Stappia indica: one gene and its partner. The protein of the gene in region 1 interacts with the protein of each later gene in a pairwise test. Links are inferred from orthologs where the notes say so. Each region holds a gene or a part of one and is shown on either strand. Other genes may lie near its edges. The genes, in order: ligA and leuS.

Region 1 (15,445 bases):
ATGCTGTCGAAGGAGATTTCCTTCAGCTTGCCGGTCTCGGCCCGGAACGCCTCCAGCCGCTCGGCAACGGCGATCTCGTCGAGCCCGCCGGCAGCCGCCGCTCCGTCCAGCCAGCTCAGGAAGCGGGCAAAGGCCGCCCCGTCGCGCAGATGCGCGGCGCGCGCCCCGGCGATCTCGGCCGCGTTCTTCACCGCCTTGGCCTTGGTCACCGGATCCGCGCCATGCTTCACCTTGCCGCCGGCGGCGAGCACCGCGCTCGCCAGCGCATCGCCCGCCCAGTCGGGATCGACCAGCACCGTTGCGCCCGCCGCTCCGAGCGCACCGAGCGCGCCCGTCAACCCGCCCGGCTCGCCAATGTCGGCCAGCGCCTCCAGATGGTCGCGCGAGGCATTGGTGAGTTTGCGGGCGTCGATGAAGATCTGCGGGCGCCCCTCGTGCGGCAGGATGGCGAAGGACAGCGGCAGGGGTGTGTGCGACACGTCGCTGCCGCGAATGTTGAACAGCCAGGCGATGGAGTCGGGCTGGGTCAGCACGAAGGCATCGCCCCCGGCGCGGCGCACCTCCGCGGCCATCCGCGCGATCTTTGCTTCCGCCGCCTCGCCGGCAAATTCTTGTCCGTGCACGCGCACCTGGCCGAGCGGCGGCTCGGGCCGGTCCTCCCACACCGCATCGAGCGGATTGCCGTCCACCGCCACAAGCTCCGCTCCGGCCCTGGCGCAGGCCTCGGCAAGCCGCTTGGCACCGTTCACCGTGTGCAGCATCGGGTCGTAGCCGAGCTTCTGGCCCGGCTGCAGCTTGTCCGCCAGCCACTCGGACGGCGGCGTCTCGATCAGGTGCATCGGATGGAAAACGCCGGTGTCCACCTGCTCGCGCACCTGGATCGTGTAGCGCCCGTCGACGAAGATCGCGGCCTCGCCAGCCAGCACCACGGCCATGCCGGCCGATCCGGCAAAGCCGGTCAGCCAGGACAGCCGCGCGTCGCTGGGCGGCACATATTCGCCCTGATGCGCGTCGGCGCGCGGGATGAGGAAACCGTCGAGGCCCCTGCGGGCCAGCTCGCGCCGCAGCGCCGCGCAACGCGCGGAACCGACGGACGGGTCGATGACATTGTCGAAGGACTGGAACATGCGACGACGCTAGCGCCAAAGCCGGCGGCGCGAAAGGGCGTTGAGTGCACGCCCGGGCCGCTTTTGCACATGCGGAAGGCAGGCTTTCGCCGAGGATTTCGGCATCTGCTCTGCTGCATTGCAAAATAATGAATTCGCACATGCAGCAATCGCAGCACTGCCATGCACTTATGGCGCTTTTCGCATGGCCCGGCACTCCCCATACTCTGTCTCGAGAGTTTGAGGGAGGAAGCTCTATCTAGAGACCTCGAACCGGAGATAAGACCATGGCCATTGCCACCACGACCACCACCGCCATCTCGGGCGTATCGCGCAGCTCTTCCAAGAGCGTGTTCCGCAAGGCGCTCGACTCGATGATCACCGCTCGTGAGCGTCAGGCTCGCCGCTATGTGAACGGCTACCTTCTGTCGCTCGACGACGCCACGCTCGCCGCCTACGGCTACGATCGTGCCGATCTGGAGCGCAACAGCTCGCTGACCTCCGCGTTCTGATACGCTGGTCACAGAGTTTCATTGAAAACGGGCCCGGCGGTTCCTCCGCCGGGCCCGTTTCTCGTTGTGCATCGGGATTTGGCAGGGCGTCAGCCCTCGTGGCGACCGCGCACCAGCGTCAGCGTCAGCCAGCCGTCGCGGTTCTGCCGGCGCACCAGGTGGAACCCTTGCAGGCCATAGGCGAACAGGATGCGCGGACCGTCCTCCACGCGCAGGCCCGACAGGACCAGCGTCGCCGAGCGGGTCATGCGCGCCGAAAGACCGGCAGCCATGCGCATCAGGGGCCGGGCGAGGATATTCGCCACCACCAGATCGAAAGGACCGGCCTCCGCGAAGATGCGGCTGTCGACGCCGGCCGCCGTCGCCGTGCGCACCAGGTTGCCGGCGAGATTGTGGACCGCATTGGCGCGCGCGGTGATCGTCGCCACCGGGTCGATGTCTGTCGCCAGCACCGGCTGGCGGGACAGCCGCGCCATGGCGATGGCCAGGACGCCGGTACCGGTGCCCAGATCCAGCATCCGCTCATAGGACCGGCGGGTCAGCAGCCGGTCGATCTCGATCAGGCAGCCCGCGGTCGTCCCGTGATGGCCGGTGCCGAAGGCGAGCGCGGCCTCGATCTCGATGGAAATGCCGGCGAGCGGACGCTTCGCGCGGTCGTGCGAGCCGTGGATGAAGAAACGGCCCGCCTGCACCGGCGACAGGCCTTCCAGGCTCTTCTCCACCCAGTTGATGTCTTCCAGTTCCACCGCCTCGACCGGCGCGGCAAAGGCATCCGCGCCCAGCCGGTCCTTGACCAGCTCGGCGGCTTCCCCCTCGCTCATGTCGAACAGCAGGATCTCGGCGGTCCAGTCCCGCCCGTCCGCCGACGCTTCGAAGACCGTCACCGGATTGCCGTCGTCCTCGAAGTCGCGCGACAGCAGCTCGTAGATGCGCTTCGCCTCGATCTCGGGGGCGGTGATGCGGACGCGGATGGTGGACATGATCTCTCCGGAGACAGGAAACGGCGCACGCCCTATAGCGCCCGAAAGCAGGGGGCATCAATCGCATTCGCGCTGGATGGGGAAACGCGCGCCGCTCAGTGCCGCTCGACGAAGCTGTCGAGCACCTTCTTGCGCCCCGCCTTGTCGAACTGGACTGTCAGCTTGTTGCCCTCGATGCCGACGATCTCGCCATAGCCGAACTTCAGGTGGAACACCCGCTCGCCCATGTCGAACGCCGACGGCGCATCGGACACCGACTTGGCGACCAACTCGCCCTCGATCATCCGCGGGCCTCCGGACTGCCCGCCCGACTGCCTGCCGCCGGCCGATCCCATCCGCCCGGCGAACCCGCCGCTGCTGGAGCTACCCTGTGCCTGCGAACGCTGCGCCCGCTGCCAGCCCGGCGTCGAGTAGCTCGACTTGAAGGGATCGCGCGTGTCGAAGCGGCTGGCGCCGTATCCCCCGCCGCCATAGCCGCCGTAATTGCTCGACGGCTCGACCACATCGACGTGATCGGCCGGCAATTCGTCGAGGAAGCGCGAGGGGATGGAGCTCTGCCACATGCCGTGGATGCGCCGGTTGGAGGCGAACCAGATCTTCGCCCGCCGCCGCGCCCTCGTGATGCCCACATAGGCGAGCCGGCGCTCTTCCTCCAGCCCCGCGCGGCCGCTCTCGTCGAGCGCGCGCTGATGCGGGAAGAGGCCCTCCTCCAAGCCGGGGAGGAACACCGTGTCGAACTCCAGGCCCTTGGCCGAGTGCAGCGTCATGATCGACACCGCGTCGTTGTTGCCGTCCGCGTCCCGGTCCATGACCAGCGCGACATGCTCCAGGAACCCGGCGAGCGATTCGTACTCGTCCATCGAGCGGACGAGCTCCTTCAGGTTGTCGAGCCGGCCCGGCGCTTCCGCCGAGCGGTCGTTGCGCCACATCTCGGTGTAGCCGCTCTCGTCGAGGATGATCTCGGCCAGCTCCGTATGCGACATAGCCGGCACCAGGTCGCGCCAGCGGTCGAAATCGGCCAGCAGCATGCGCAGCGTCGTGCGCGCCTTCGGCTTCAGTTCCTCGGTCTGGCACAGGTCCGAAGCCGCCTGCATGAGCGGGATGCGGTTCGCCCGCGCATAGGCATGAACCAGCTTCAGGCTGGCCTCGCCGAGGCCGCGCTTGGGCGTGTTGACGATGCGCTCGAAGGCGAGATCGTCGGCCGGCTGCACGACGCAGCGGAAATAGGCCATCGCATCGCGGATCTCCATGCGCTCGTAGAAGCGCGGGCCGCCGACCACCCGGTAGTTGACGCCGAGCGTGACGAACCGATCCTCGAACTCGCGCATCTGGAACGACGCGCGCACCAGGATCGCCATGCTCTCGAGGCTGTGCCCCTTGGACTGCAGCGACTCGATCTCGTCGCCGATGGCGCGGGCCTCTTCCTCGGAGTCCCAGGCGGCGGCGACGCTGACGCGCAGTTCCTCGCCGTCCGGGTCCACCACATCGGTGAACAGCGTCTTGCCCAGGCGCCCCTCGTTATGGGCGATCAGATGCGAGGCGGCGGCCAGGATATGGCTGGTCGAGCGGTAGTTGCGCTCCAGCCGGATCACCTTGGCGCCGGGAAAGTCGTGGTCGAAGCGCAGGATGTTGTCGACCTCGGCCCCGCGCCAGCCGTAGATCGACTGATCGTCGTCGCCGACGCAGCAGATGTTGCGGTTGCCCTGCGCCAGCAGCCGCAGGAACAGGTACTGCGCGATGTTGGTGTCCTGGTACTCGTCCACCAGCATGAAGCGGAAGCGGTTCTGGTACTCGCCCAGCACGTCCGGATTGTTGCGGAACAGCGTGATCACATGCAGCAGCAGGTCGCCGAAATCGGCGGCATTGAGGATCGACAGCCGCTCCTGATACTGCTCGTAGAGCGCCCGGCCCTTGCCGTTGCCGAAGGAGCGCGCCTCGCCCTCCGGCACCTGGTCGGGCGTCAGGCCGCGGTTCTTCCAGCCATCCAACTGGCTGGCGAAGGCGCGCGCCGTCCAGCGCTTGTCGTCCAGCCCCTCCGCCTGGATGATCTGCTTGATCAGGCGGATCTGGTCGTCGGTATCGAGGATCGAGAATCCGGATTTCAGGCCGACCAGCTCGGCGTGCCGGCGCAGGATCTTGACGCAGATCGAGTGGAACGTGCCGAGCCACGGCATGCCTTCCGCGCTGTCGCCGATCAGCCGCTCGATCCGCTCCTTCATCTCGCGGGCGGCCTTGTTGGTGAAGGTCACCGCCAGGATCTGGCTCGGAAAGGCCCGCCGCGTCGCCAGGATATGGCCGATGCGCGTGGTCAGGACGCGGGTCTTGCCCGTTCCCGCCCCCGCCAGCACCAGGACCGGGCCGTCCAGCGTCTCGACCGCCTCGCGCTGCTCCGGGTTCAGCCCGTCGAGATAGGAGCCGGGTTCGGGCGTCCGCGGCCCGAGCGCTGCACGCGCGCGCGCGGCAATGCCGCTGCCGCCGCCCGGCCGCTCCAGACCGCCGCCCCGCGCGTCATGCTCCGCCTGCCCCGGTGCGGAGCCTTGGGGGAACTGTCGGGTATCGGCAGGATGATTGGCCATGCGGGAGAGTGTCTCGACGGGTCTGGGTCACGGATCTGACATCGCGCGGACCGTTGGCACCCGCGATTCTGTTCTCTCTTTGGACCATATATAGCAGCTTGTCCCGTCAATTGGAGGGGCGCAATTGCTCGCGCCCCTCCCTCTTGGCTTTTGACGCCTTTGTTATTCGAAAAACGATCAGGCCGCGACGAGCGCCACCAGTGCCGGCGCGGGCTGCTCGAAGCGCAGCGTGTAGCGCCCGCCCTCGCCCCCGGCGACGATGGCCGCAAGCACCTGCCCGTCTGCGAGCTGCAGCTTGACGGCCTGCCGGAGCTCCAGCCGGGCCGAGGCGGAAACGGCGGCCTGATGCACATCCGCCTCGTCCACCCGCGCCCGGTAGCGACGCCCCAGCGCGGTGACGACGACCGCCTCGCGCATTTGCGCATGCACCTGCGCGCGCCGTGCCGCAAGATCGACCGCGATGTCGGCGAGGAAGGTCTCCACCTCGCCGGCGAGTTGCTGCGTCACCTCGGCAAGGCTGGAGGACACCGCGCTGACATTGCCGGCAAACTGCGCGGTGCGCTCGATCGCCGAGGTCACCGAGGTGACGTTGTCCGCCACCGCATCGGTGCCGTCCGAGGCGGCGATGACGGAGTTGGCGATCTCCTGCGTTGCCGCGCGCTGCTCCTCCACCGCGCCGGCGATGGTGGTTGTCAGCTCGCGGATATTGGCCATCACACCGGCGATCTCTCCGATCGAGCCGACCGCGCCGCGCGTCGAGGCCTGGATGCCGGTGACCTGCGCGGCGATGTCTTCCGTCGCCTTGGCGGTCTGGCCGGCAAGGTTCTTCACTTCCGCCGCGACGACGGCAAAGCCCTTGCCCGCCTCGCCGGCGCGCGCCGCCTCGATCGTGGCATTGAGCGCCAGCAGGTTGGTCTGTTCGGCGATGTCGCGGATCAGGTTGACCACCGAACCGATCTGCTCGGCCGCCTGCGAAAGCGAAGCGACATCGGCGTTGGTCAGTTGCGCCCGTTCGGCGGCCGAGGCCATCAGGTCGCTTGCCTTGGAGGTCTGCTCGGCGATCTCGCGGATCGAGGCGGACAGTTCCTCCGCCGCCGCCGCGACCACCTGGATATTGCCGGAGGCCGTCTGGGTGGCATGGCTCGCGGCGGACGCGTCGCACGCAGCTCCGCTTGCGCCTTCCTCCAGCGTCTCGGCCGAGGAGCGCATGTCGCCGGCCTTGGCCCCTGCCGTCGACAGCGTCGACGAGACGCTGCTGCGGAAGCCCGCGATCATCGTCTCGATGGCCGACTGCCGGTCCCGTTCGCGCAGGCGTTCCTCCTGCAGGCTGTGTTCCAGCTCGATGCGCTCGATGGCATTCTCGCGGAAGATCTCCACCGCCCCCGCCATCGCGCCGATCTCGTCCCGGCGCGCGACGCTCGTCACCTCGACGCCCGTGTCGTTGGCCGCAAGCCGGCGCATGACGCCGACCAGCTCCGCCAGCGGCGGCACGATGGAGCGGTAGACGCCGGCGAAGATCACCGCCATGACGACGACCAGCCCGGCAACGAGCCCGAGCTGCCAGAGGAAGGCGCGCTGGCCGTCCGCCGCCCGCTGCGAGGCTGCAACGAAGATCTGTCCGGCAACCTCGTCCTCCACCTCTTTCAGCAGGTCGATGCGCGCCGTGCTGACCGCGAACCACTTCGCTCCGCTGACCGCGGACACGTCCCCGCCGAACGGCGCGGAGACGGCGATCTGCCTCAGCCCGTCGATCTCCTTGGCGGCCGCGCCGGACAGAGCGGTTTCGTAAGCGGAGAGCATCTGCGGCGACGCGTAGCGGCGAAAGGTCTCGAGCGAGGCCTCCTGCATGGCGCCGAGGCGAATGAAATTGCGGTAGACGGCCTCGCCGAAGCTCCCCGAACCGAAGCCGACGGCGCCGGTGGCGCGCTCGAGGCCCGCTCGCTCCTTCGCCTGCAGCAGCGCAATATACGCAAGGACCGGGCGCAGCGTGTCGCCAGCGCTGATGAGCGTCGGCATGCCGCCGACCATGTCGAGCAGGTTGCCGATGACGGGCGTGTAATAGGCGCCGACGTCGGAGCTCTCCAGCCGCAGCGCGTCGATATCCGCGCGCACCCGCGAAAGGTCCTGAAGCGTCTTCGCCGCCGCGTCGCGGGCGCGAGTGAACCCGTCGGTCTCGATCCGGCCCGTCGCCTCGCCGATGCGGGCGAGATAGCGCGCGATCGCAGCGTCGGTCGCCTGGCGCTGGCCGGCGATCCCGTCGGCAAACGAGACGCCCTTCGACCCCACGAAGCCGGAAGACATCCCGCGCTCCTTCTGAAGCTGATGCACGGCCTCGGAAATCACCGGCGCAATGTCCAGCACCTCGGCGACGAAGCGTTCCTCGCGCACCTGCGCAAACCGCCCCGAAAGCTCGATGAAACTGACGAGCAGCAGACCGAGAAGCGGAAGGGCGCCGAGCAGAATGAGCCGCAAACCGATAGACCGGTTCACAAATCCAGAAAACATGTTCCACTCTCCAAATATCGAACGAAAGCTCATTTGAGAGCGATAGTCGATATTTGGAGTTGAAACTTTGTTACAGATACAAGACGAGATCGAATGAAGAGCAGAAAAACCGAATAAAAATCAAGATTACGTACTCGTACCTATGGATCTTATACTTAAGTCAATTTGACGCAGGTCAGCCTCCCGCCATCTCGATCCAGGCATCCTCGTCGATGACGTCGAGGCCCAGTTCCTCGGCTTTCTTCAGCTTGGAGCCGGCGCCGGGACCGGCGATCACGAGGTCGGTCTTCTTCGACACCGAGCCGGAAACTTTCGCCCCCATCGCCTCGGCGCGCGCCTTGGCCTCGTCGCGGCTCATCTTCTCCAGCGTGCCGGTGAAGACCAGCGTCTTGCCGGCGACCGGGCTGGCGCTCGCCTCCACCCGCTCCATCGACTGCGGCCGGATCTGCGCCAGCAGCGCGTCGAGTGCCCCGCGGTTGTGGTCCTCGGCGAAGAACTCGACCACCGCCCGTGCCACCGTCTCGCCGATGCCGTCGATGTCCATCAGTTCGGCGAAGGCATCGGAGGCGGGATCGGCCGCCGCCTGCATCGCCGTGCGGAAGGTCTCCCAGTCGAGATAGTGGCGGGCCAGCAGCTTGGCGTTGCCCTCGCCGACATGGCGGATGCCGAGCGCGAAGATCACCCGGTTGAGCGACATCTCGCGCCGCGCGTCGATGGCAGCGAAGAGGTTGGCAGCGCTCGTCTCGCCCCAGCCGTCGCGGTTCCTCAGCTTGATCAGCGGCGAGGCGGCATCCCGCTCCGCCAGCGTGAAGATGTCGGCCGGCTGGCGGATGCCGCCCTCCTCCATCGGCAAATCAAAGAAGAACTCCACCTGCTTGTCGCCCAGCCCCTCGATGTCGAGTGCGTGGCGCGAGACGAAATGCTTCAGCTTTTCCTTGGCCTGCGCCGGGCAGATCAGCCCGCCGGTGCAGCGGCGCACGGCGTCGATGCGCCCGCTCGAGGCATTGACGTCCCGCACCGCGTGGCTGCCGCAGGCGGGGCACGTGGTCGGGAAGGCAAAGGGCTCGGCATCCGCGGGGCGCTTGTCGAGGTCGACATCGACGATCTGCGGAATGACGTCGCCGGCGCGCTGGATCTGCACCGTATCGCCGACCCGGATGTCCTTGCCGCCGCGGATCGGCTCGCCATCCTGGCCGATGCCCTTGATGTAGTCCTCGTTGTGCAGCGTCGCATTGGAGACGACGACGCCGCCCACCGTCACCGGCTCCAGCTTGGCGACCGGGGTCAGCGCGCCGGTACGCCCGACCTGGATCTCGATGCCGCGCAGCACGGTGAAGGCCTTCTCGGCCGGGAACTTGTGGGCGATCGCCCAGCGGGGCGCGCGCGAGACGAAGCCGAGGCGCGACTGCAGGTCGAGCCGGTCGACCTTATAGACCATGCCGTCGATGTCGTAGCCGAGCAGCGCCCGCTCCTCCTCGATGCCGTGATAGGCGGCAAGGATCTCTTCCACAGTCTCGCAGCGGACCATGCGGGCATTGATCGAAAAGCCCCACTCGCCGAGCAGCTGCACCATCTCGTATTGGGTGGCGCGCGGCACCTCGCTCATCTCGCCCCAGGCATAGGCGAAGAAGCGCAGCGGCCGCGCGCGCGTCACTTCCGGGTTGAGCTGGCGCAGGGAGCCCGCCGCCGCGTTGCGCGGATTGGCGAAGACCTTGCCGCCCTGCTCCTCCATCCGCGCATTGAGCGCGCGGAAATCCTCGTGGCGCATATAGACCTCGCCGCGCACCTCGACGATATCGGGCGCAGTATCCGGCAGGCGCTGGGGAATGTCCTCGATGGTCAGGGCGTTCTGCGTCACGTTCTCGCCGACCGTGCCGTCGCCGCGCGTTGCCGCGCTCACCAGGCGGCGCTTCTCGTAGCGCAGCGACAGCGACAGCCCGTCGATCTTCGGCTCGGCCGTCACCGCGATCGCCCCCATCAGCGGATCGAGCTTCAGGAAGCGGCGGATGCGGCCGAAGAAATCGCGCACGTCCTCGTCGGCAAAGGCATTGTCCAGCGACAGCATCGGGATCGCATGGGTAACCTTGCCGAAGCCTTCGGACGGCGCAGCTCCGACGCGCAGCGACGGGCTGTCGGAGCGCACGAGATCGGGAAACCGCGCCTCGATGGCATCGTTGCGCCGCTTCAGCGCATCGTAGTCGGCATCGGAAATGACCGGCGCGTCCTCGCCATGATAGCGCCGGTCGTGACCCGCGATCTCCTCGGCCAGCCGTTCCAGCTCCAGCGCGGCCTCTTCCAGGGTCAGGTCTTCGACGGCGCGGGACGAGAGATCGTTATCGGACATGGGATCGCATCTTGCTGGCATCGGATATCGCGGAGCGGAAACGAGTGTTCGCCTCCCTCCTGGCGAGGGAGTATGGCGCCGCGGCCGTGCAAGGCAAAGGGCGGCGCTGCGGTTTTCCAGCCCTGGTTCGGCCGCTTAACCGCGCGGGGCGTCGGCCAGCAGCCGGTCGGCAGCCGCGCGGGCCTCGTCGGTGATCGTGGCGCCGGCCAGCATCCGTGCGATCTCCTCGCGCCGGTGGTCGACGTCGATCCGCTTCACCCGCGTCGCGACACGGTCCGCGCCGGCATCTTCCTTCAGGATGAGGAAATGCCCACCCGCCTTCGCCGCCACCTGCGGCGCATGTGTGACGGTCAGCACCTGCACCTTGCCCGCCAGCCGCGCCAGCCGGCTGCCGATGGCCTCCGCCACCGCACCGCCGACGCCCGTGTCGATCTCGTCGAAGACCAGCGTCGGTGCCGAGCCCTTGTCGGCCAAAGACACTTTCAGCGCCAGCAGGAAGCGCGAGAGCTCGCCGCCCGAGGCGACCTTCATCATCGGCCCCGGCCGCGTGCCCGGATTGGTCTGCACCCAGAACTCGGCCGTGTCGACGCCCTCGCGGGAGCGGGCTTGCGGGTCGCTCTCCAGGTTCACGATGAAGCGCGCGCGCTCGAGCTTGAGATCCGGCAGCTCGCGGCAGACCGCCTCCTCCAGCGCCTTGGCCGCCGCTTGCCGCCGCTTGGTCAGGGCTGCCGCCTTCGCATCATAGGCGCTGCGTGCCGCCTCGGCTGCCGAGGCCAGGCCGGCAAGCGCCTCCTCGCCGGCATCGAGCGCGGCAAGATCGGCCTCGAACCGCTCGCGCAGGGCCGGCAGGTCGTCGACCTGCACCTGGAACTTGCGCGCCGCCCCGCGTAAGGAGAACAGCCGCTCCTCGGTCGCCTCCAGCGCGCGCGGATCGAATTCCGTCTCGCGCACGGCCGCTTCGAGGCCCGCACGCGCGTCTTCCAGCCGGTCCAGCGCCTCGGCGAGGAAGCCGACCGGACCCGACAGCAACTCGGGGGCCTGCTCGGCCTTGCGCTCCAGCCGCCGCCACAGCGAGGCGATCTCGGTAATGGGAGAGGCCGTGCCGTTGAGCAGGTCGAAGGATTCGCCGAGGTCCCCGGCGATCTTCTCCACCTGCATCATCGACTGGCGGAGGTCGGCAAGCTCGGTTTCCTCGCCGACGACCGGCGCAAGCTTCGACAGTTCCTCGGCGGAGGCGCGCAGGTAGTCGGCCTCGCGCCGCGCCGCCTCGATCCGCTCCTCCTGTTCGGCAAGCGCGCGCGCTGCCTTGCGCATCGCCGCATGGGCGCTGGCGACCGCCGCGCACTCGGCCTCGCAGCCGCCGAAGGAATCGAGCAGCCGCCGGTGTTCGGCCGAATCGGTATAGGCCCGCGCCTCGTTCTGTCCGTGGATCTCGACCAGCAGTCCGCCTGCCTGCCGCAGCAGGGCAACGCTCACCGGCGCGTCGTTGATGAAGGCGCGGCTGCGGCCGTCCTCGGCCTGCACCCGGCGCAGGATGACGTCGCCGTCGGCCTCCAGGTCGTTCTCGCGCAGCAAGGCGCGCACCGGATGGGCCATCGGCACGTCGAAGGCGGCCGTCACCTGGCCCTGCGCCTGGCCGTGGCGCACGAGCCCGGCATCGCCGCGCCCGCCGAGCGCCAGGCTCAGGGCATCGAGCAGGATGGACTTGCCCGCGCCCGTCTCGCCGGTGAGCACCGACATGCCGGCGCCGAAGGCAAGATCGAGCCGGTCGATCAGGACGATATCTCGAATGGCAAGCGCAGCGAGCATGCGAGCGGGTGACCGGGTCGGACTGGACATGTGCGGCGAAGCGCACGGGAAACCGCATCAGGTGTAGCTGGAGGCACCCGGTGGCCGCAACGGCAAACTGGCACCGGTCGCCGGCAGGCCGGCAAGAGAGCATCTCTCTCGCGGCCTCTTGCGGGGCGGCAGGCGCGCTGCCGCCGGCGCGGATGCTGGTGTGGTGAAGACGAGCTTCAGATTGGGATGACTAGAGCGAAACGCTGTTGAAAGCGCGGCTGATCCAGCTGCCCGAATCCTCGCTCGGGCTGTAACCGCCGGTCTTCAGCAGGCTGAAGGCATCCTTGTACCACTGGCTGTCCGGGAAGTTGTGGCCGAGCACGGCGGCCGCGGTCTGGGCCTCGTTGACCACGCCGAGCGCATAGTAGCTCTCGGTCAGGCGGAACAGCGCTTCCTCGATATGGCGGGTGGTCTGGTAGTTGGTGACGACGACCTTGAAGCGGTTGATCGCCGCGATCTGGTGGTTCCGCTTCAGGTAGTAGCGGCCCACTTCCATTTCCTTGCCCGCCAGCTGGTCCTGCGCGGCGCGGACCTTGGCCGCGGCATCAGTGGCATATTCGGAATCGGGGAAGCGCTGGAGCAGTTCGCCATAGGCGGCGAGCGCCCGCTGGGTCATCTCCTGGTCGCGCGTCACGTCCGGGATCTGCTTGTGATAGGACTGGCCGATGATGTAGAGCGCATAGGCGCTGTCTTCGCTGCCCGGATACAGCGTCGTGAAACGCTTGGCGGCGGTGATCGCCTCCGGGAACTTGCCCAGAGAATAGTTCAGATAGGCAAGGTTGATCAGGGACTTGCGCGAATACTCGGAATAAGGATGGAGCTTGTCGACTTCCTGGAACTTCAGCCGGGCATCCGACAGCCGTCCCTCGTTGCGCAGCGACAGGCCCTCGTTGAACAGCACCTCCGCCGGGGTGTCGTTGGTGGCGAAGTCCTCGTCGTCCTTGGTCGAGGAACAGGCCGCCAGAGCAACCGCCAGCAGGGCGAGAGATGCGATCCGGGCCTTGCGCAGACCGCCGGTGACGGTTCTCCTCGCCTTGGAACTGGACACTGCCACCATCACGTCGACTCACTCCTCGAACTCGGCGCCGGTTCGGCCCCGTCCGGACAATCCGGACCGACCGGAAGGGGCGCCGCAAGGGCGTCCTGCGTCCCGATCAGCGCGTGTTCTAACGGAAAACACCCGGCCACGTCACGCCATGTGAGGGACATTTGTCGCTTTTTTGTGGCCTGTCGTTTTCGCCAAGGCGGTTTTCCGCCATTGCGAGGCCGGCCAGCGACATGTCCTGCTCAGGAGGCGCCCTGCGCCACGGCCATCATCGGCATGTCCATCAGGGACGGTGCCGGCCGCTCGAACGCGCCTTCGACGATCTCGAAGGCATCCTTGCCGGCGTTCTCGAACAGCTCGACCAGGATCGCGTGGTTCATCCGGTGGCCGCCCTTGTAGGAGCGGTAGAGCCCCAGGAACGGCAGCCCGGCCAGCGCCAGATCGCCGACGGCATCCAGCATCTTGTGGCGCACGAACTCGTCGCGCCAGCGGGTGCCTTCCGGGTTCATCACCTTGCCGTCGGAGATCGCGACGGAATTCTCCAGCGACGAGCCGAGGGCAAAGCCCATCGACCACAGCTTCTTGACGTCCTGCACGGAGCCGAAGGTGCGGGCGCGCGACAGCTCGTCGCGGAAGGTCTCCGGCGAAAGGTCCAGCACCATCGACTGGCGGCCGATCGCCTCAGCCTCGAAGTCGATGGTCACGTCGAAGCGGCAGCCGTCATGCGGGCGCAGCTCGCACCAGGCGCTTCCCTGGTCGACGCGCACGGCCTTCTTGACGCGGATGTAACGGCGCACCGCCTGCTGGCGGCGCAGGCCGACGGTGTCGATGGCGGCGACGAAGGCGTCCGAGCTGCCGTCCATGATCGGCATTTCCGGGCCGTCCATCTCGACGATGGCATTGTCGACGCCAAGGCCCCGCAGCGCGGCCATCAGGTGCTCGACGGTGGCGACGCCGCCGGCCTTCGGATCGCCGAGGACGGTGCAAAGGGCGGTGGCGGACACGGCGCGCCAATGCGCGGGGAACTCGACCTCGGAGCCGGTCTGCGGGTTGCGGTTGGTGAAGACGATGCCCGTGCCCGGATCGGCCGGCTGCAGCGTCACGTCCGCCCGGTTGCCGGAATGCACACCGATCCCCTGCAGGGAGACGGCGCCGGCCAAAGTCGTCTGCCGGTCGGAAGAGAGTTTCATCACCAGATCATCCTGTCTGCGAGACCCTGAAAAGCGGATGCGATGGCGAGACCGAAAGGCCTTGAGGCTGACGGGCATCTGCGCGCGAGTCGCGTACCCGTTGAATCGCAGGGTGAACATACAGGCTTGAAGGGAGGGATCAGAAATAAAGCTTTGTTACGATATGTAACGCTTCATTAAAAATGAGAGCTTTGAAAAACTTGGCAAAATCCGCCCGCTCCCCCGAGGGCGGGCGATCCGGTGAGGAGCCGGATCGCCCGTTGAGGGAGTGTCGCGGAAAACCCCGCCGTCAGTTGGCCTGACGACGCAGGAAGGCCGGAATCTCCAGCTGGTCTTCCTCGGACAGGGTCCGGGCCTGCGGGGCCTGGCGACCGGTCAGGTCGAGCTGGCCGGCAGCACCCTGCGCCGCCGGACGGGCCGGGGCCGGACGCATCGCCGGCTGGGCCTGCTGCTGCACCGGACGCTGCTGCGGGGCGGCAGCGCGCGGCTGGGCGGCGGGCGCCGGACGCGGAGCGGGCTGCTGCGGACGCGGGGCCGGGGCCATTTCCGCGGCCGGCACCGCCGGCATGTCGTCCTCTTCCTCGCGGCGGCTCAGGCCGTTGGCCAGGCGGCGAAGCAGGCTCATCGGGCGGCGGTCCTCGCCGTGATGATGCTCCTCTTCCGCCGCACGGGCGTGGACATGGGCGCGCATCTCGCGCTGTGCCACCGGCGGGAAGTCCTCGATCGAGGGCATGCGCGCGGGCTGCGAGACGGTTTCGGCGACCGGCGGGATGTAGGGCTCCACGACAGGCGCATCGGCGACCGGCTCGGCGAGATCCGCCTCGTCCAGGTCGGCCAGCGGGCTGTTGTCACCGATCATGCCCGGAGCCGGAGAAAAAGGGGCGATCTCGACCTCCGGATCGGTGGACGCCTGCACCGGCTCGGGGATCTCCAGCTCCTGCTCGATCTTCTCGAACGTGGCCGGGCGTGCCGGCGCGGCCGGACGCGAAACCGGAGCGGCTGCGGCGGGACGGGGACGGGCCACCGGCGCCGGATCGGAGATCGTCTTGAGACGCTCGGTCAGCTCGGCCATGCGCGCTTCGGCCGGAGAGGCCTCCTCGCGCAGTTCCTTGTCGATGCCGGTCGCCACGACCGACACGCGGATGATGCCGTCGAGGCTCTCGTCGAAGGTTGCGCCGAGTATAATGTTGGCGTCGGCATCGACCTCCTCGCGGATGCGGGTGGCTGCCTCGTCCAGCTCGAACAGGGTCAGGTCGTTGCCGCCGGTGATCGAGATCAGCAGGCCGCGAGCGCCCTTCATCGAGGTCTCGTCGAGCAGCGGATTGGCGATCGCCGCCTCGGCCGCCTG
Region 2 (15,734 bases), 1.1 Mb from region 1 along the record:
CCCTGGTGCGCGACGTGATGGACCGGCTGCGCGCGTCCGGCATCGACGATATCCCGGTGGTCGTCGGCGGCATCATTCCCGAGGAAGACGCCGCCAGTCTGCGGGCGATGGGCGTTGCCGCCGTCTACACGCCGAAGAACTTCCAGCTCACCGACATCATGAAGGAAGTGGTGGAGATCGTCGGCTCACGCGCCGAAGCGGCTGCGTGAGGGGTCTGGGACCGGAACGCCCCTGCGGTTAAGCCTGTCTGCACTATTTGCAACCGCACGCAAGGGGTGTAGCGCTACACGTCTTGCGCGCATCGCTCCGGCACGGCATGAAGGAAGGAGTTCGCTCCACCATCAGACCGCCATGCCCTTGCGAGACAACCAGAAGACCCGTCGCCCACGCCTCGCTCTGCCGCCCCGCACGGTGGCCGCCCTCAGCCTTGCCGCCCTGCTGCTGGCAGCGGCATGCGATGATCCGCGATTTCCTGCCTACTTTCGGTATGCGGTGGATGTGAAAGTCGACGGCGCGCCGGTCACTATTGAGCGGGTGGTGAAATGCGCGGGAACCCGTTCGTGGGGCACGTCTGCAAACCCGGGAGGCTGGACCCACCACAGCTACGTCAATCCTCCTGCAATCGGTGCCAAGGTTCCCGGCAGTGATGCAGCCGTCTATGTCCGCGTGCCGTTGGCGTGTACCTGGGCAGCCAGTCCTGAAGATGCGCAGCAGCGGCCCCCACCTCTCGTCCCTGGCGACGTCGTGCCTGTGCTCTGGACCAGCAACTGGCGGCGCCTGGAGCAGATTGAATACTATTCGACCCGTCCAAGTCTTGCGGGACAGGACAGTCATGTGGAGTTTGTTCGCGTTCAGCCGCTGGAACGGGCGGACAAAAAGGCATTCGAGATGTCTGAGGTGCGAGCCGCTAGGGAAAGTCCCGATCTGCGCTCCGTGGCCCGAGTTCGAGCGAAAGGACACGACGAACCCATCTCCGCCCCCTCGTGGCTGGACCCTGATCGACCTAAGACACCCGCACCCGGTATGACTTGCTTTGCCGCCCTATCCCTGGACCGTGACAACTGGGACCAATGGCCGGCGTTGAAGCCGTGGGTGGACAGCCTCCCAAATGATGGACGATTTTACGAAGTCCGCCCCGCATTGGGAGATGTCGCCACCAGTCTGAACTTTGAAGGAGGGTTCTTCGCTGCGCAAAGTTTGCACAGGACATCTTTGAGAGCAGAAGTCACCTCGGGAGAAGGCGCGCAACGGGCACTACACCTGTATAATTCCATGCACCCCATAGTTCCTAGCAGGGGCGGTGCATATATCGACAAGTCAAGGAAAGGGATCTCAAGTTGCTCATTCAATTTATGGCACTATGATAGATCCTACGAATACCATGTGAAACAGCCAGCCGGCAAGCGAGAAAATCACGAGCGCATTGAAATATACTCAGACGCGAAGAGATTTGAACTAATGATCGCACCTGATAGAGAGTCAGTAATGCTTATTTTTCAATTTGGGCCAATTTACTCTGATTTGGATGAGCCTGTTGCCATGGACACCATTGACTGACAGTGCGTCATAAAGACAGGAGTTCGCTCTACCGTCAGGCCGTCATGCCCTTGCGAGACAACCAGAAGACCCGACGCCCACGCCTCGCTCTGCCGCCCCGCACGGTGGCCGCCCTGAGCCTTGCCGCCGTGCTGCTTGGCACGGCGTGCACGCAAGACGATCCGCGATATCCTGCCTATTTTCGGTATGCGGTGGATGTGAAAGTCGACGGCGTGCCCGTCACCATCGAGCGAGTGGTGAAATGCACCGGAACCCGTTCGTGGAACACGTCTGCGGATCCAGGCGGCTGGAGCGGCCAAGTTTACGCCAACCCTCCGGTGATAGGCGCCAAGATTCCCGGCAGCGACGCGGCGGTGTATGTACAGACGCCTGACGCGTGCCGCTGGGCTGCCGAATACGAAGGCGACGCATGGAAGAACCCACCGCTCCAGCCCGGCGATCTCGTACCCGTGCTGTGGACCGACAACTGGCAGCGGCTGGAGCAGATCGAGTACTATCTGACCCGCTCAAGTCTTGCCGGTGAAGACAGCCATGTAGAGTTTGTCCGCATTCAGCCGATGACCCGAACGGACAAGAAAGCGTTCAAGGCTTCCGAAAAACGGGCAGCGACAGAAAGTCCGGATCTGCGCCCTTTTGCGAGTGTCAAAGCGAAAGGTGTTGAGAGCCGAGTGACGGACACTGAACGAACACGGTCGGACCGACCAGAGGAGCCCGCGCGCAAAACCATGTGCCAATCTGCATTGGTGCTTGGTCGCGGCGATTGGGGCCGTTGGCCCGAACTCGCCCCCTGGGTAGAAGGCTTGCCGGATGATCACAGATTCCATCCAATCAAGCCGGTATTTGGGAATGTGGCCTGGGACGTCTATCGGAATGGCGGGTTTAGTGAAGCGGAAAGTTTGATCACCTCGGGAGCGCTCCTCAAGCGAGAACAGACGCGATCGATAACCAATGTCGCCCGGAACCTAGCAATACAAATGCACCCGCTGTCTTATGATTCCTCTGGTGTTTTTATAGATAATAAGCGCAAAGGGCTCATGTCCTGCGTCTTCCAGGCGCGGCGCCCTGAAAGGACTTATTTCAGTGCGCGAGATAAGAGGCGCAATACCTTGCCAAAAAACACTGATGAAAAGATATATATTGCTGACGATTATGATCATCGTGGAATGAGTGTAATGAAGAAGGAAGGCGCAATATTTTATATATTGTCATTTAATCCGTTCCTTGGTCAGCCTAATTCAAATGAGCCTGTCGCCATGGACACCATTGACTGACAACGCGGGCGGAGCAGCCTCTGTTACCCGCCCCGCGTTAGCGCAATTCCGCACGCCTAGCGCGTGCGGTGGCCTTCGAGCCAGCGCTGCCACTGGCGCCGCGTGCCGTGGAAGGCGTTGCGGTCGACATTGCCCTTGATGCCGTCGACGCGGCCTTCGGCCGTATACTGCCAGAACACCCAGTCGCGGCGGTCTTCGTAGCGGCGGTCGGGATGTGCGGCGACCGAGCGCAGCCAGAAATCGAAGCCGCGCTTCGCCCCGACCAGCCGGTCGCGGTGGAAGTCGACGGAGGAATAGATCACCGGCCGCTTGCCGTAATGGCGCTCCACCGCCTGCAGGAACAGGTTCATGTCGTGCAGGACCTGCTCGCGGCCCGGTCGCTCCCGGCACGACGAATGGCCGTTCCATTCCATATCGAGCACCGGCGGCAGCGCTTCCGGGTCGACCGGCACGTTGGCGATGAACCAGGCGATCTGATCCTCCACCGGACGGCAGAAGAAATAGAAGTGATAGGCGCCGCGCCGCACGCCGGCAGCCTTGGCCTGCACCCAGTTGTCCATGAACTTCGGGTCGAGATAGTCGCCGCCTTCGGTCGCCTTGATCCAGGCGAACTCCGTGCCGGCCCGCTTCACCCGGTGCCAGTCGATATCGCCCTGGTAGCGCGCCACGTCGATGCCGTGAATGGGATAGTCCTGCGGCTTCGGATCTTCGAAATCGAACGCCGCGCAGGAAGCCACAAAAAGGGTACAGAACAGGATCAGCACGCGCGCAATCATCGCTCTCTCTTCGGTCCAAAGCCCCCTTTCAACCGGGACTGGACACTATGACCAAAGCGTTAAGGAAGCGCTTAGCAATCGAGCGAAGCGAAAATGAGATGAGGCCGAACGCCGGTCGCCCGAACCTGAAGTTCGCCGCGTTTCGCGGCATGCTTTGAACGAACTTCAGGTTCACCAGAGGCGACCGGCAAACCTATGTTTCCAGAGCGGTTTTCGAATTTGAACTACGCTCTGGGAGCGCGCCCGAGGTCAGGCTTGTTCACATTCGCCGCTCTGGCGGTCCGGCCTCACAAGATCGTGATCCGGAGGGCCCGAAAGCCTCAGCCGAGCTGAGGAATGCGCAGCACCTGGCCCGGGTAGATCTTGTCCGGGTCCGACAGCATCGGCTTGTTGGCCTCGAAGATCGCGGTGTACTTGGAACCGTCGCCGTAAGCCTTCTTGGCAACGGCCCACAGCGTGTCGCCCTTCTCCACCGTGTGGAAGCCGGCTTCCGGCGCGCTGTCCGCGACCGCGATCTCCTCTTCGACCTTGGCGACGCCCAGCACGTTGCCGGCGGCCAGGATCAGCTTCTCGCGCGCCTCCTGCGTGGGAGCTGCGCCGGCGATCTTCACCGTGTCGCCGGACACCTCGACCTTGACGTCGCCGTCGAGACCGAGCGCGGCCACTTCCTTCTCGATCGCCGCGGCCGCATCGGCCTCGGGCTCGTCGCTGCCCCACAGGGACTTGCCCGCATCCTTCACGAAATCAAAAAAGCCCATGTGACGGCTCCCCTTGTCCTGCCTCGGCGCGGCTCCTGCCGCGCTTTCTCACATGACGCGGCTCCTGCCGCGCCACTCAAACGACGCGGCCCATGATGCCGCGCCTTTCGACACCAGTGTCGGATGCAGTCATTACCGCCCGCAAGCGCCAATTCATGTGACACGCAGCACAGAAATCCGCCTCGCGCCCGAAAGCCCGGCCTTGCACGCCGGGTCCGCAACTGGCAATCAGGCAGGACGCCTCTCAGGCTCGCCCTTTCCTGCCCAGATCCGGATCGCCCATGACCGACCGCCTGACCATCGCCACCTGGAACATCAACTCGGTGCGGCTGCGCCTGCCGATCGTCGAGAAGCTGATCCTCGACCATGCGCCGGACGTGATCTGCCTGCAGGAAACCAAGTGCGCCGACGGCAACTTCCCGCTCTCCGCCTTCCGCAAGCTCGGCTACGAGCATATCGCGATCAAGGGCCAGAAGGGCTATCACGGCGTCGCGACGATCTCCCGCCGCCCCTTCCTCGACGAGGAGCGGATCGACTACTGCACCAAGGGCGACAGCCGGCATCTTGCGACCGGCATCCCCTTTGCCGGCGACCGCTTCACGCTGCAGAATTTCTACGTGCCGGCAGGCGGCGACGAGCCGGACCCGGAGATCAACGACAAGTTCGCCCACAAGCTCGCCTTCCTCGACGAGATGGCCGACCGCTTCGCCTCGATGGCCGGCAATGCCATGGTCGTCGGCGATCTCAACGTCGCGCCCTACGAGCATGACGTGTGGTCGCACAAGCAGCTCTTGAAGATCGTCAGCCACACGCCCATCGAATGCGAAAAGCTGGAGGCGGTGCGCACCGCCGCAGGGCTCACCGACGTGATGCGCGCCTTCGTGCCGCTGGAGGAAAAGCTCTACACCTGGTGGAGCTACCGGGCGAAGGACTGGTCGGCCGCCGACAAGGGCCGCCGGCTCGACCATGTGTGGGCGAACCCGGCCCTGGCCGGCCAGGCGGTCTCCATGCAGGTGCTGCGCGATGCCCGCGGCTGGCAGCAGCCGTCCGACCACGCGCCGGTGCTGGTGCGGCTGGAGGCTTGAAGCCGCCTCCAGCCTCCTCGGAGCGCCTTGCCCTTACGGGCGGATGATCACCTTGCCCTGGACCTTGCGGTCGGCAAGCTCGCGCAAGGCCTTCGCCGTTTCCTCGATCGGATAGACCGCATGCAGGTGCGGCCTGATCCGCCCCTCGCGCATCCAGGCGAGCAACTGCTCCATATTGTCGCGATGCGCTTCCGGCTCGCGCACGATGGCATCGCCCCAGAACACGCCGAGCACGTCGCAGCCCTTCAGCATGACCAGGTTGAGCGGCAGCTTCGGGATCTCGCCTGCAGCAAAGCCGATGACCAGATAGCGGCCGCGCCAGCCGGTGGCCCGCAGCGCAGCCTCCGAAAGATCGCCGCCGACCGGGTCGTAGACCACATCGACGCCGCAACCGTCGGTCAGCTGCTTCAGCCGCGTCTTCAGGTCTTCTTCCGCGTAGTTGACCAGCACGTCGGCGCCGTGGGCGCGGGCCAGTTCCAGCTTTTCCGCGCTGGAAGCGCAGGCGATCACCCGCGCGCCCATCGCCTTGGCGATCTCCACCGCGGCAAGGCCGACGCCCCCCGAGGCGCCGAGCACGGCAACGGTCTCGCCCGGCTCCAGATGCGCCCGGTCGCGAAAGGCATGCAGCGAGGTGCCGTAGGTGACCGACAGTCCGGCCGCCGCCTCATCAGTGATCTCATCCGGCAGGGCGACCAGGTCGTCCTCGCTGGTGATCACCGCGCCGCGCACCGCGCCCCAGCGCACATAGCCCATCACCCGGTCGCCCGGCTCGAAGGCCTCGATCCCCTCGCCCGTCTCCAGCACCCGGCCGGCGAACTCGGCGCCCGGCGAGAACGGCAGCTCCGGGCGGAACTGGTACTTGCCCTCGATGATCAGCGTATCGAAGAAGTTGAGCGCCGCAGCGCTCACCTCCACCAGCACCTCTCCCGGCCCGGGCGATGGCATCTCGATGTCCCGCAGGACAAGGTCCTCGGGCGCGCCGAGGCGTTCGCACAACACAGCTTTCACACACGTTTCCCCCAATGTTTCCCCAAGGTTCGCCTAGCACGGGATCAAGGTCCGGGAAAGCCGCGAAGCTCGTCAATCTTGTCAGGGCGCCGCCCAGCCGCTATCTCCGGACACCTGCGGTTGCCCGCAGGGTTGCGGGCACAACGACAAGGAGGTCGCAAGGACCATGCGCGGTTATTTCGCCGTCGGGGCGGAAGGCATTTCGAAGCAGATGAACCTGGGCAACCTGATGCGCTCGGCGCATGCCTTCGGGGCGAGCTTCTTCTTCACCGTCGATGCCGACAAGCGGATCCGCAAGGCTCCCGCGTCCGATACCTCCAAGAGCACCGGCCATCTGCCTCTGTTCCACTGGCCCTCGATCGAGGAGATGGACCTGCCGCAGGGCTGCCAGCTGGTCGGCGTCGAGCTGACCGACGAGGCGGTCGACCTGCCGAGTTTCATGCACCCGCTGCAGGCGGCCTATATCCTCGGCCCCGAGCGCGGCTCGCTCTCGCCACAGATGCAGGCGGCCTGCCAGCACATCATCAAGATCCCGACGAAGTTCTGCCTGAACATCGCGATTGCCGGTGCCATCGTGCTCTACGACCGCCACCGGGTGCACGGGCAATATGCCGCACGCCCGCTGACCGCCGGCGGCCCGAAAACTCCGCGCCCGGCACACAAGCATGGCGGCCCGATCATGCGCACGGGGCGCAAGATCCCGGGCCTGCCCGGCTGAGACGGAAGACAGCAGAAAAGATGAGGGCTCAGCGCCGGGCGCGCGAGCGCGCCACCCGGCCGAGCGTCAGCAGCACGTCGCCGACCAGCGCCTCGGCCAGCGCCGGCGACTTGCGCGCCGCCGCCACCGCATCCGCCAACCGCTCGCCCGCCTTGGCAAGGTCCTCTCCCGACCACAGCGACAGCTGGCGCGAGACGAGATCCCGGCGCTTGTAGAAGACCGGCGGGCGCGCCTGCTCGACCACGCGGGCCGGCGGCACGCCGCGGTCGACCTCCGCCCGTGCCCGGGCGAGAAACTGGAAGTGGCGCAGGGCCGCCGAGGCGATCATGTCCGCGCGCTGGCCGCTGGCCGACAGGCGCTCCAGCCCGTGGTCGAGCTTGCCGAGATCGCCGAGCGCAGCCGCATCGATCAGCTCGTCGACGGCAAAGGCCGAGGCATCGCCGATCACCGCCTCGACATCGGCAAGATCGATCCGCTCGCGGCCATGGGCATAGAGACAGAGCTTGCGCACCTCGCCGCGGCTCGCCAGCCGGTCGGCGCCGAGCAGGCCCATCAGCGCCTGCCGTGCCTCGCGGCTGATCGCAAGGCGGGCCTCGCGCAATTCGCCGTCGATGACCCGCTCCAGATCGCGCGCCTCGTCGCCGTAGCAGGGGATCGCCACCGCCTTGCGGTCGCGCTCGAACTTGCCCCGCAGGCCGGTGCCCTTCTTCAGGTCGCCCGCCTCGATGACCACCAGCGCGCTTTCCGCGCGCTGCTCGCCGAACAGCGGATCGACGGCCGGCGTCAGGTTCTTGCCCGCCCCGTCGCGCAGCCACACCACCCGGCGGCCGCCGAACAGCGGCACGGTGGAGGCCTCGTCGATCAGCCGCGCCGGGTCCGAGACCACCTCGCCGGCATCGAGACGAACGAGCGAGAACGGATCATCGACGCCACCGGATGCACGCGTCACCAGCGCCTGGGCACGCTCCGACACGAGCCCGGTATCGGGCCCGAACACGAGGATCAGGGAGACGTCGGCCGGGGGATCGGCGATGAAACGGTCGATCTCGCCGGCCTTGAGCGCCACCATCGCGGATCAGCCGCGGGACGCGAAGAAGCCGGCAAGCCGCGTCTGGATGTCGCCGGCGACCGTCTTCGCCGCCCGGTCCTCCGCATCGCGCTCGGCGCGCAGGTTGGCGAAGCGCTGGCTGGAGAAGTCGAAGGAGGCGGAGCCGAAGGCGCGGCCCGTGGTCACCGTGCGGCCGGTGCCGATCTCGCTCAGCACATAGGTCGCATTGACCGTCACCGTGTAGGCCGACGGCACGTCGGCGAGCCGCTCGACGCCGACCTCGTTGAGCGGCCGGTCGATCAGGATCCGCAGCCGGTAGCGCGGCTCGCCGGCCTCGCGGCCGCGGCGGAAGCCGAAGATCAGCTCGTTGCGCAGCACCTGTCCGACCCGGTCGAGATCCTCGCTCGAGGCGGTCTCCACCGTATCGATGTCGATGGCCGCAAGCTCGGTGGTCACGGCCGGCGTCGATCCGCCCACGCCGCCGATCGTGCCGTAGAGCGGGCGCACCTGGCAGGCACCGGCCAACAGCGCCGCCCCCATGACGAGAACGGTCAGCGCCCGCCGGCGGGTGGGTTGCTGCGGTTGCGGATGGTCACACGACGACATTCACGATCCTCTGCGGAACCACGATGATCTTGCGGGCGGGCTTGCCGTCCAGCGCACGCTGCACGGCGTCGAGCTGCAGGGTAGCCGCTTCGACCTCCTCTTTGGAAGCCTCGCGTGAGACGACGAGGTCGGCGCGCTTCTTGCCGTTGACCTGCACCGGCAGGGTGACTGTCGCCTCGACCAGGAGGTCGGCCTCGATTTCCGGCCAGCCGTGCGTCGCCAGCATGCCCTCGCGGCCGAGCGCATTCCAGCATTCCTCGGCCAGATGCGGAGCCATCGGCGCCATCATCTGCACCAGGAAGCCGGCCGCCTCGCGCTGCGCGAAACGCATGTCGTCGCCCTCGGCCCCGCCCTGCGCGGCGCGCGACAAGGTGTTGACCAGCTCGTAGATGCGGGCGACGGCCCGGTTGAACGACAGGGCCTCGATATCGGCCGAAACCGCCTGGCAGGCCTTGTGGGTGGCGCGGCGAAGGGCGGTTGCCGCCTCCCCGAACGCCTCCGGGCGCGCCGTCTGCGGCACGCTCTCGCCGATCTCGCAGATCAGCCGCCACACGCGCTGCATGAAGCGCCAGGCGCCCTGCACCCCGTCCTCGGTCCACTGCACGTCGCGCTCGGGCGGGCTGTCGGACAGCATGAACCAGCGGGCCGTGTCAGCGCCGTAGGTCTCGATGATGTCGGTCGGGTCGACGGTGTTCTTCTTCGACTTCGACATCTTCTCGATGGAGCCGATGGCGACCTTCTCGCCGGTCTCCAGCAGGAATGCCTGGCGCTCCTCGCCGTCGCCTTCGATGCGCACCTCGGCCGGCGAGACCCAGCCGCCACCCGGCGCCTTGTAGGTCTCGTGCGTCACCATGCCCTGCGTGAACAGGCCGCGGAACGGCTCCTTGACGCTGAGGTGACCGGTCACGCTCATCGCCCGGGCGAAGAAGCGCGAATAGAGCAGGTGCAGGATCGCGTGCTCGATGCCGCCGATATACTGGTCGACCGGCAGCCACGCATCGGCGACGGCCTTGTCGGTCGGCGTCTTGGCGCGCGGATCGGTGAAGCGGGCGAAATACCACGAGGAATCGACGAACGTGTCCATCGTGTCCGTCTCGCGCCGCGCCGGCTTGCCGCAGGTCGGGCAGGCAACGTTGCGCCAGGTCGGGTGACGGTCGAGCGGGTTGCCCGGCTTGTCGAAGTCGATGTCGTCGGGCAGCTGCACCGGCAGGTCGGCGACCGGCACCGGCACCACGCCGCACTCGTCGCAGTGGATGACCGGGATCGGGCAGCCCCAGTAGCGCTGGCGCGAGATGCCCCAGTCGCGCAGGCGGTAATTGACCTGGCGCTGCGCCTGCGGCGCCCCGTCCAGCGTCTCCGCCTCGAGCCGCGCGGCGACCGCTTCCTTGGCATCCGTGATCGACAGGCCGTCCATGAAGGCGGAATTGTAGATCGTGCCGTCGTCGGTATAGGCCTCGTCGCGGATCTCGAACGTCTCCGGGTCCGCCCCGCTCGGCAGCACCACCGGGCGCACCGGCAGATGATACTTGCGGGCGAAGTCGAGGTCGCGCTGGTCATGCGCCGGGCAGGCGAAGATCGCGCCGGTGCCGTAGTCCATCAGGATGAAGTTGGCGATGTAGACCGGCAGCGTGATCGAGGGATCGAGCGGATGGACGACCGTCAGCCCGGTGTCGACGCCGATCTTCTCCGCCGTCTCGACGGCCTCTGCCGACGTGCCGATGCGCCGGCACTCCTCGACGAAGGCCGCGATCTTCGGATCGTTCTCGGCGAGCTTGCGCGAGATCGGATGGTCCGGCGACAGGCCCATGAAGGACGCGCCGAACAGCGTGTCCGGCCGGGTGGTGAAGATCTCCAGCGACGTGTCGCCGGTCGGCGCGGGCGTCGAGAAGGCGAAGCGCACGCGCAGGCCCTCGGACCGGCCGATCCAGTTCTTCTGCATCAGGCGGACCTTGTCCGGCCAGCGGTCCAGCGTATCGAGCGCCGACAGCAGCTCTTCCGACCAGTCGGAGATCTTGAAGAACCACTGGGTCAGCTCGCGCTGCTCGACCAGGGCGCCGGAGCGCCAGCCGCGCCCGTCGATCACCTGCTCGTTGGCCAGCACGGTCATGTCGACCGGGTCCCAGTTGACCTTGGAATTCTTGCGATAGGCGAGACCCGCCTGCAGGAAGTCCAGGAACAGGTGCTGCTGCTGGGTGTAATACTCGACGTCGCAGGTCGCGAACTCGCGCTCCCAGTCGAGCGACAGGCCCATGATCTTCAGCTGGCCGCGCATCGTCGCGATGTTCTGGTAGGTCCAGTCGCGCGGGTGGACCTTGTTCTGCATGGCGGCGTTTTCGGCCGGCATGCCGAAGGCGTCCCAGCCCATCGGATGCAGCACGTTGAAGCCGCGCGCCCGCTTGTAGCGGGCCACGACATCGCCCATGGCGTAGTTGCGCACGTGGCCCATGTGGATGCGCCCCGACGGATAGGGGAACATCTCGAGCACGTAATACTTCGGCCGGGGATCCTCGTTGCGGGTGGCAAAAACCTTCGCCTCGTCCCAGACCTTCTGCCAGCGGCTTTCCGCTTCGCGGGCGTTATAGCGCTCCGTCGCCATGATCTCGTGTGCTTCGCTCGTTTCAGTGAAAAGAAATGATGTGGCGCGACTGTCACCAGAAATCGCCGGCCCGGTCAACCTGCAAGGGCGGCCCCGCGCGCCTCTCCCCTCCAGGACTTGCATTCGCGCCGCGCCCGTCGCATGTCCATGGCAGGAACCCGAACGCCAAAGCACGAAGAGGCAGCACGATGTCCCCGCACGCCGCAGAACCGACCCGAACGGATGCCGCCGGCCGGATCGCCGGGATCCGCGACCGGATCGCGGCCGCCGAGCAGGATGGCGCGCGCGAGGCAGGCTCCGTGACGCTGATCGCCGTCAGCAAGACCTTCGACGCAGATGCCATCCGCCCGGTGATCGCGGCCGGCCAGCGCGTCTTCGGCGAGAACCGGGTGCAGGAGGCGCAAGGCAAGTGGCCGGCGCTGCGCGCGGAATTTCCCGATATCGAGCTGCACCTGATCGGGCCGCTCCAGTCGAACAAGGCGAAGGATGCCGTCGCCCTGTTCGACGTGATCCACACGCTCGACCGTGAGAAGATCGCCCGCGCGCTGGCCGCCGAGTGCGCCGAGCAGCAGCGGCAGTTGCGGTTCTTCATCCAGGTGAACACCGGCGAGGAGCCGCAAAAGGCCGGCATCGCCCCTCGCGAGACCGACGATTTCGTCGCCTTCTGCCGGGATGAGCTGCACCTCCCGCTGCTCGGCCTGATGTGCATTCCCCCGGTCGACGATACGCCGGGACCGCATTTCGCGCTGCTGCGCAAGATCGCGGAGCGCAACGGCCTTTCCGGCCTGTCGATGGGCATGTCCTCGGACTTCGAAAGCGCCGTGCGCGTCGGCGCCACCCATGTGCGCGTCGGCTCGGCGATCTTCGGCTCGCGCGACTACCCGTGAGCCGGCCTGCCGCGCATGCGGCGTTTTGCGCGGGCATGCCGCGCTTGCGGCGTTTTGCAAGGGAATGCGCCAGCTCCCTTGACTTTCGGCGGCGTTTGCGCCTATTTCCCCGTCAACTCCGAAAGAGTGACGACAGTACGATCCGCCGCCCGGGACCCGCAAAGGTATAAAGAGATCCCGGAGGTTCACACCCGACAGCGCGATGCGCCCTCGGGTGCCACACCGCTTTGCGGATCGCGCTCCGTCCCGCACGGGGGACACGGAAGCAGCGACAGCCGCTGCCTCGAAAGGGTTTAAGGAGACGGCATGTTCGAAAGTCTGTCAGATCGCCTCAGTGGCATTCTCGACAAGCTGACGCGGCGCGGTGCGCTGTCGGAGGCCGATGTCTCCGAGGCGCTGCGCGAGGTCCGGCGTGCCCTGATCGAGGCGGACGTCGCGCTGCCCGTGGTCAAGTCGTTCACCGACAAGGTGCGGGCCCGGGCCATCGGCCAGGAAGTCCTCAAGTCGGTCACGCCGGGCCAGCAGGTCGTCAAGATCGTCCACGACCAGCTCGTCGAGATGCTGGGCGGCGCCGGCGAGCCGATCGACCTCAACGCGGCCGCGCCTTTCGCCATCATGATGGTCGGCCTGCAGGGCTCGGGCAAGACCACCTCGACCGCCAAGATCGCCCTGCGGCTGACGAAGAACGAGCGCCGCAAGGTGTTGATGGCCTCGCTCGACACCCGCCGCCCGGCGGCGCAGGAGCAGCTGAAGGTCCTCGGCGAGCAGACCGGCATCGACACGCTGCCGATCGTCGCCGGCCAGACGCCGGTGCAGATCGCCTCGCGCGCCATGACCGCGGCGCGGCTCGGCGGCTACGACATCGTCATGCTCGACACCGCCGGCCGCACGCATATCGACGAGCCGCTGATGGTCGAGATGGCCGAGATCAAGGCGGCTGCCGATCCGCACGAGATCCTGCTCGTCGCCGACAGCCTGACCGGTCAGGACGCCGTCAATCTCGCGACCTCCTTCGACGAGCGCGTCGGCATCACCGGCATCGTGCTGACCCGCATGGACGGCGACGGCCGCGGCGGCGCGGCCCTGTCCATGCGCGCGGTCACCGGCAAGCCGGTCAAGCTGGTCGGCACCGGCGAGAAGTCCGACGCGCTGGAGGAATTCCACCCGGCGCGCATCGCCGACCGCATTCTCGGCATGGGCGACATCGTGTCGCTGGTGGAGAAGGCGGCCCGCGAGCTCGACCAGGAAAAGGCGGCCAAGATGGCCGCCCGCATGCAGAAGGGCAATTTCGACCTCGAGGACCTTGCCGAGCAGCTTCGCCAGATGGAGAAGCTCGGCGGCATGTCCGGGATCATGGGCATGATGCCCGGCGTCGGAAAGATGAAGAAGCAGCTCGATGCGGCCAATATCGACGACCGCGTGATCAAGCGCCAGGTCGCGATCATCCAGTCGATGACCCCGCAGGAGCGCCGCAAGCCCGACCTTCTCAAGGCCAGCCGCAAGAAGCGCATCGCCACCGGCTCCGGCGTCGACGTCGCCGATGTCAACAAGCTGCTGAAGATGCACCGGCAGATGGCCGACATGATGAAGCAGATGGGCAAGGGCAAGGGGCTGCTCGGCAAGATGATGGGCGGCATGGGCATGCCCGGCGGCGGCATGCCGAACATCGACCCGAAGGAACTGGAGCGCATGGCCCAGTCCGGTCAGCTGCCCGGACAGCTTCCGGGTCAGATGCCGAGCCTGCCCGGCGGGCTTGGCGGTTTGGGTGGCCTGGGCGGCCTCGGCGGACTGGGCGGGGCAAAGCTGCCCGGCGGTCTCGGCGGCCTTCCGGGTCTGGGACGGGGGAAGAAGAAATGACCGACAGCGCCGAGGAGATCCTTGCGCCGGCGTCCGCCGCGATGGACGAGCTGCTGCGCCTGCGCGGCTCCATCGACAACATCGACGCCGCACTCGTTCACATGCTTGCGGAGCGCTTCAAGTGCACGCAGAAGGTCGGCCTGCTCAAGGCCACCCACAGTCTTCCGCCCGCCGATCCGGCGCGCGAGGAACGGCAGATCGCGCGGCTGCGCGCGCTTGCCCGGGACGCCAATCTCGATCCCGATTTCGCGGAAAAGTTCCTGAACTTCATCGTCAAGGAAGTGATCCGTCACCACGAAGCCATTCGCCGCTGATCCCGGCGTCGCACTGAAGTACTAAAGGAGACTACCATGGCCCTGAAAATTCGTCTTGCCCGCGGCGGCGCCAAGAAGCGTCCGTTCTACCGCATCGTCGTTGCCGACGTCCGCTCGCCGCGCGACGGCCGCTTCATCGAGAAGGTCGGCCTCTACAACCCGATGCTGCCGAAGGACCATGCCGACCGCATCGTCCTCGACATGGAGCGCATCCAGCACTGGATGAGCCATGGCGCCCTGCCGACCGACCGCGTCCTGCGTTTCCTCGACGCGGCCGGCGTGATGAGCCGCGAAGCCCGCAGCAACCCGAAGAAGGCCGAGCCGGGCACCAAGGCCAAGGAGCGCGCCGAGGCCAAGCGTCAGGCAGCCGAAGAGGCCGCTGCGGCCGCAGCCGAGGCGGCTGGCGGCGGCGAGGAAGCTGCTGCCGAGTAATCGGCGCGCTGCCTTCATGCACCTTCAGGACCCGCGCCGCATCGGTGCGGGTCCGCCGGGCCCTCCGCTAGGGACGGGTTTCGGCACGAGGTCCGCGCACCCTTTCCGGGTCCGGCCTCGGCGCATACGTATCGGGGACATCCGCCCCGCCTCCCCCGCCAGGAGCACTGCCGCGTGAGCGAGGACCGCATTCTCATTGCCCGCATCGGCGCCGCCCACGGCGTGCGCGGCGAGGTTCGCGTCAAGCCCTTCGGCGACGACCCCCTCTCCTTCTGCGACTACGGCCCGCTGGAAACCGCCGACGGCAAGCGCCGGCTGGTGGTCAAGTCCGCGCGCCTGCAGAAGGCGATGGTCGTCACCCGTTTCGAAGGCATCGACGACCGCAATGCCGCCGAGGCGCTGAACGGCCTCGACCTCTACATCCCGCGCGATGCCCTGCCCGAGCTGGATGACGAGGACGAGTTCTACCACACCGATCTTCTCGGCCTCGAAGCCGTCTCGCCGGACGGCGAGACCCTCGGCAAGATCGTCGCCCTGCCCGATTTCGGCGCCGGCACGCTGGTGGAAATCCGCCCGGAAGGCGCGGCGTCCTTCTACGTCCCCTTCACCCGCGAGGCGGTACCGGAGATCGACCTGGCCGCCGGCAAGGTGCTCATCGTCGTGCCCGAAAGCACCGACGCCGAACCTCAGGACGACGAGCCTCAGGACGGCGAGGAGCGGGACCCGCGCGCGGACGACGACGGCGCGGCCGGCTGAGCCAGCGGCGCATCAGTGGCCTCGTCGTCTTCCCGGACCGGGGGTCCGCCGGACAGGGCGGCCCG

The links.
Region 2: the proteins of ligA (region 1) and leuS interact in binary tests that used the Escherichia coli proteins (3 or more experiments, as listed by UniProt). The link is inferred for Stappia indica from one-to-one orthologs.

What each region holds. Positions count from the first base shown.
Region 1 is NZ_CP046908.1:1,379,522-1,394,966, forward strand. Bases 7,440-10,360 are described here. They hold ligA (NAD-dependent DNA ligase LigA), read right to left. Parts: upstream 10,024-10,360; coding sequence 7,855-10,023; downstream 7,440-7,854. Other genes in these bases: GH266_RS06615 (methyl-accepting chemotaxis protein), read right to left, coding at 7,440-7,679; recN (DNA repair protein RecN), read right to left, coding at 10,159-10,360. In the rest of the region: GH266_RS06595 (aminopeptidase P family protein), read right to left, coding at 1-1,127; GH266_RS06600 (hypothetical protein), read left to right, coding at 1,394-1,618; GH266_RS06605 (50S ribosomal protein L11 methyltransferase), read right to left, coding at 1,708-2,598; GH266_RS06610 (ATP-dependent helicase), read right to left, coding at 2,694-5,174; more of GH266_RS06615, read right to left, coding at 5,352-7,439; more of recN, read right to left, coding at 10,361-11,832; GH266_RS06630 (outer membrane protein assembly factor BamD), read right to left, coding at 12,053-12,919; lpxC (UDP-3-O-acyl-N-acetylglucosamine deacetylase), read right to left, coding at 13,150-14,097; cell division protein FtsZ, read right to left, coding at 14,387-15,445. UniProt on the Escherichia coli protein: DNA ligase that catalyzes the formation of phosphodiester linkages between 5'-phosphoryl and 3'-hydroxyl groups in double-stranded DNA using NAD as a coenzyme and as the energy source for the reaction.
Region 2 is NZ_CP046908.1:2,487,073-2,502,806, forward strand. The notes cover bases 8,614-11,823. They hold leuS (leucine--tRNA ligase), read right to left. Parts: upstream 11,424-11,823; coding sequence 8,814-11,423; downstream 8,614-8,813. Other genes in these bases: lptE (LPS assembly lipoprotein LptE), read right to left, coding at 8,614-8,827; GH266_RS11655 (YggS family pyridoxal phosphate-dependent enzyme), read left to right, coding at 11,612-11,823. In the rest of the region: GH266_RS11600 (protein meaA), read left to right, coding at 1-209; GH266_RS11605 (hypothetical protein), read left to right, coding at 352-1,557; GH266_RS11610 (hypothetical protein), read left to right, coding at 1,602-2,828; GH266_RS11615 (glycoside hydrolase family 25 protein), read right to left, coding at 2,885-3,604; peptidoglycan-binding protein LysM, read right to left, coding at 3,925-4,362; GH266_RS11625 (exodeoxyribonuclease III), read left to right, coding at 4,644-5,447; GH266_RS11630 (NADPH:quinone oxidoreductase family protein), read right to left, coding at 5,481-6,455; GH266_RS11635 (RNA methyltransferase), read left to right, coding at 6,622-7,173; holA (DNA polymerase III subunit delta), read right to left, coding at 7,202-8,242; more of lptE, read right to left, coding at 8,249-8,613; more of GH266_RS11655, read left to right, coding at 11,824-12,310; ffh (signal recognition particle protein), read left to right, coding at 12,617-14,167; GH266_RS11665 (chorismate mutase), read left to right, coding at 14,164-14,481; rpsP (30S ribosomal protein S16), read left to right, coding at 14,518-14,913; ribosome maturation factor RimM, read left to right, coding at 15,088-15,669; GH266_RS11680 (VanZ family protein), read right to left, coding at 15,615-15,734.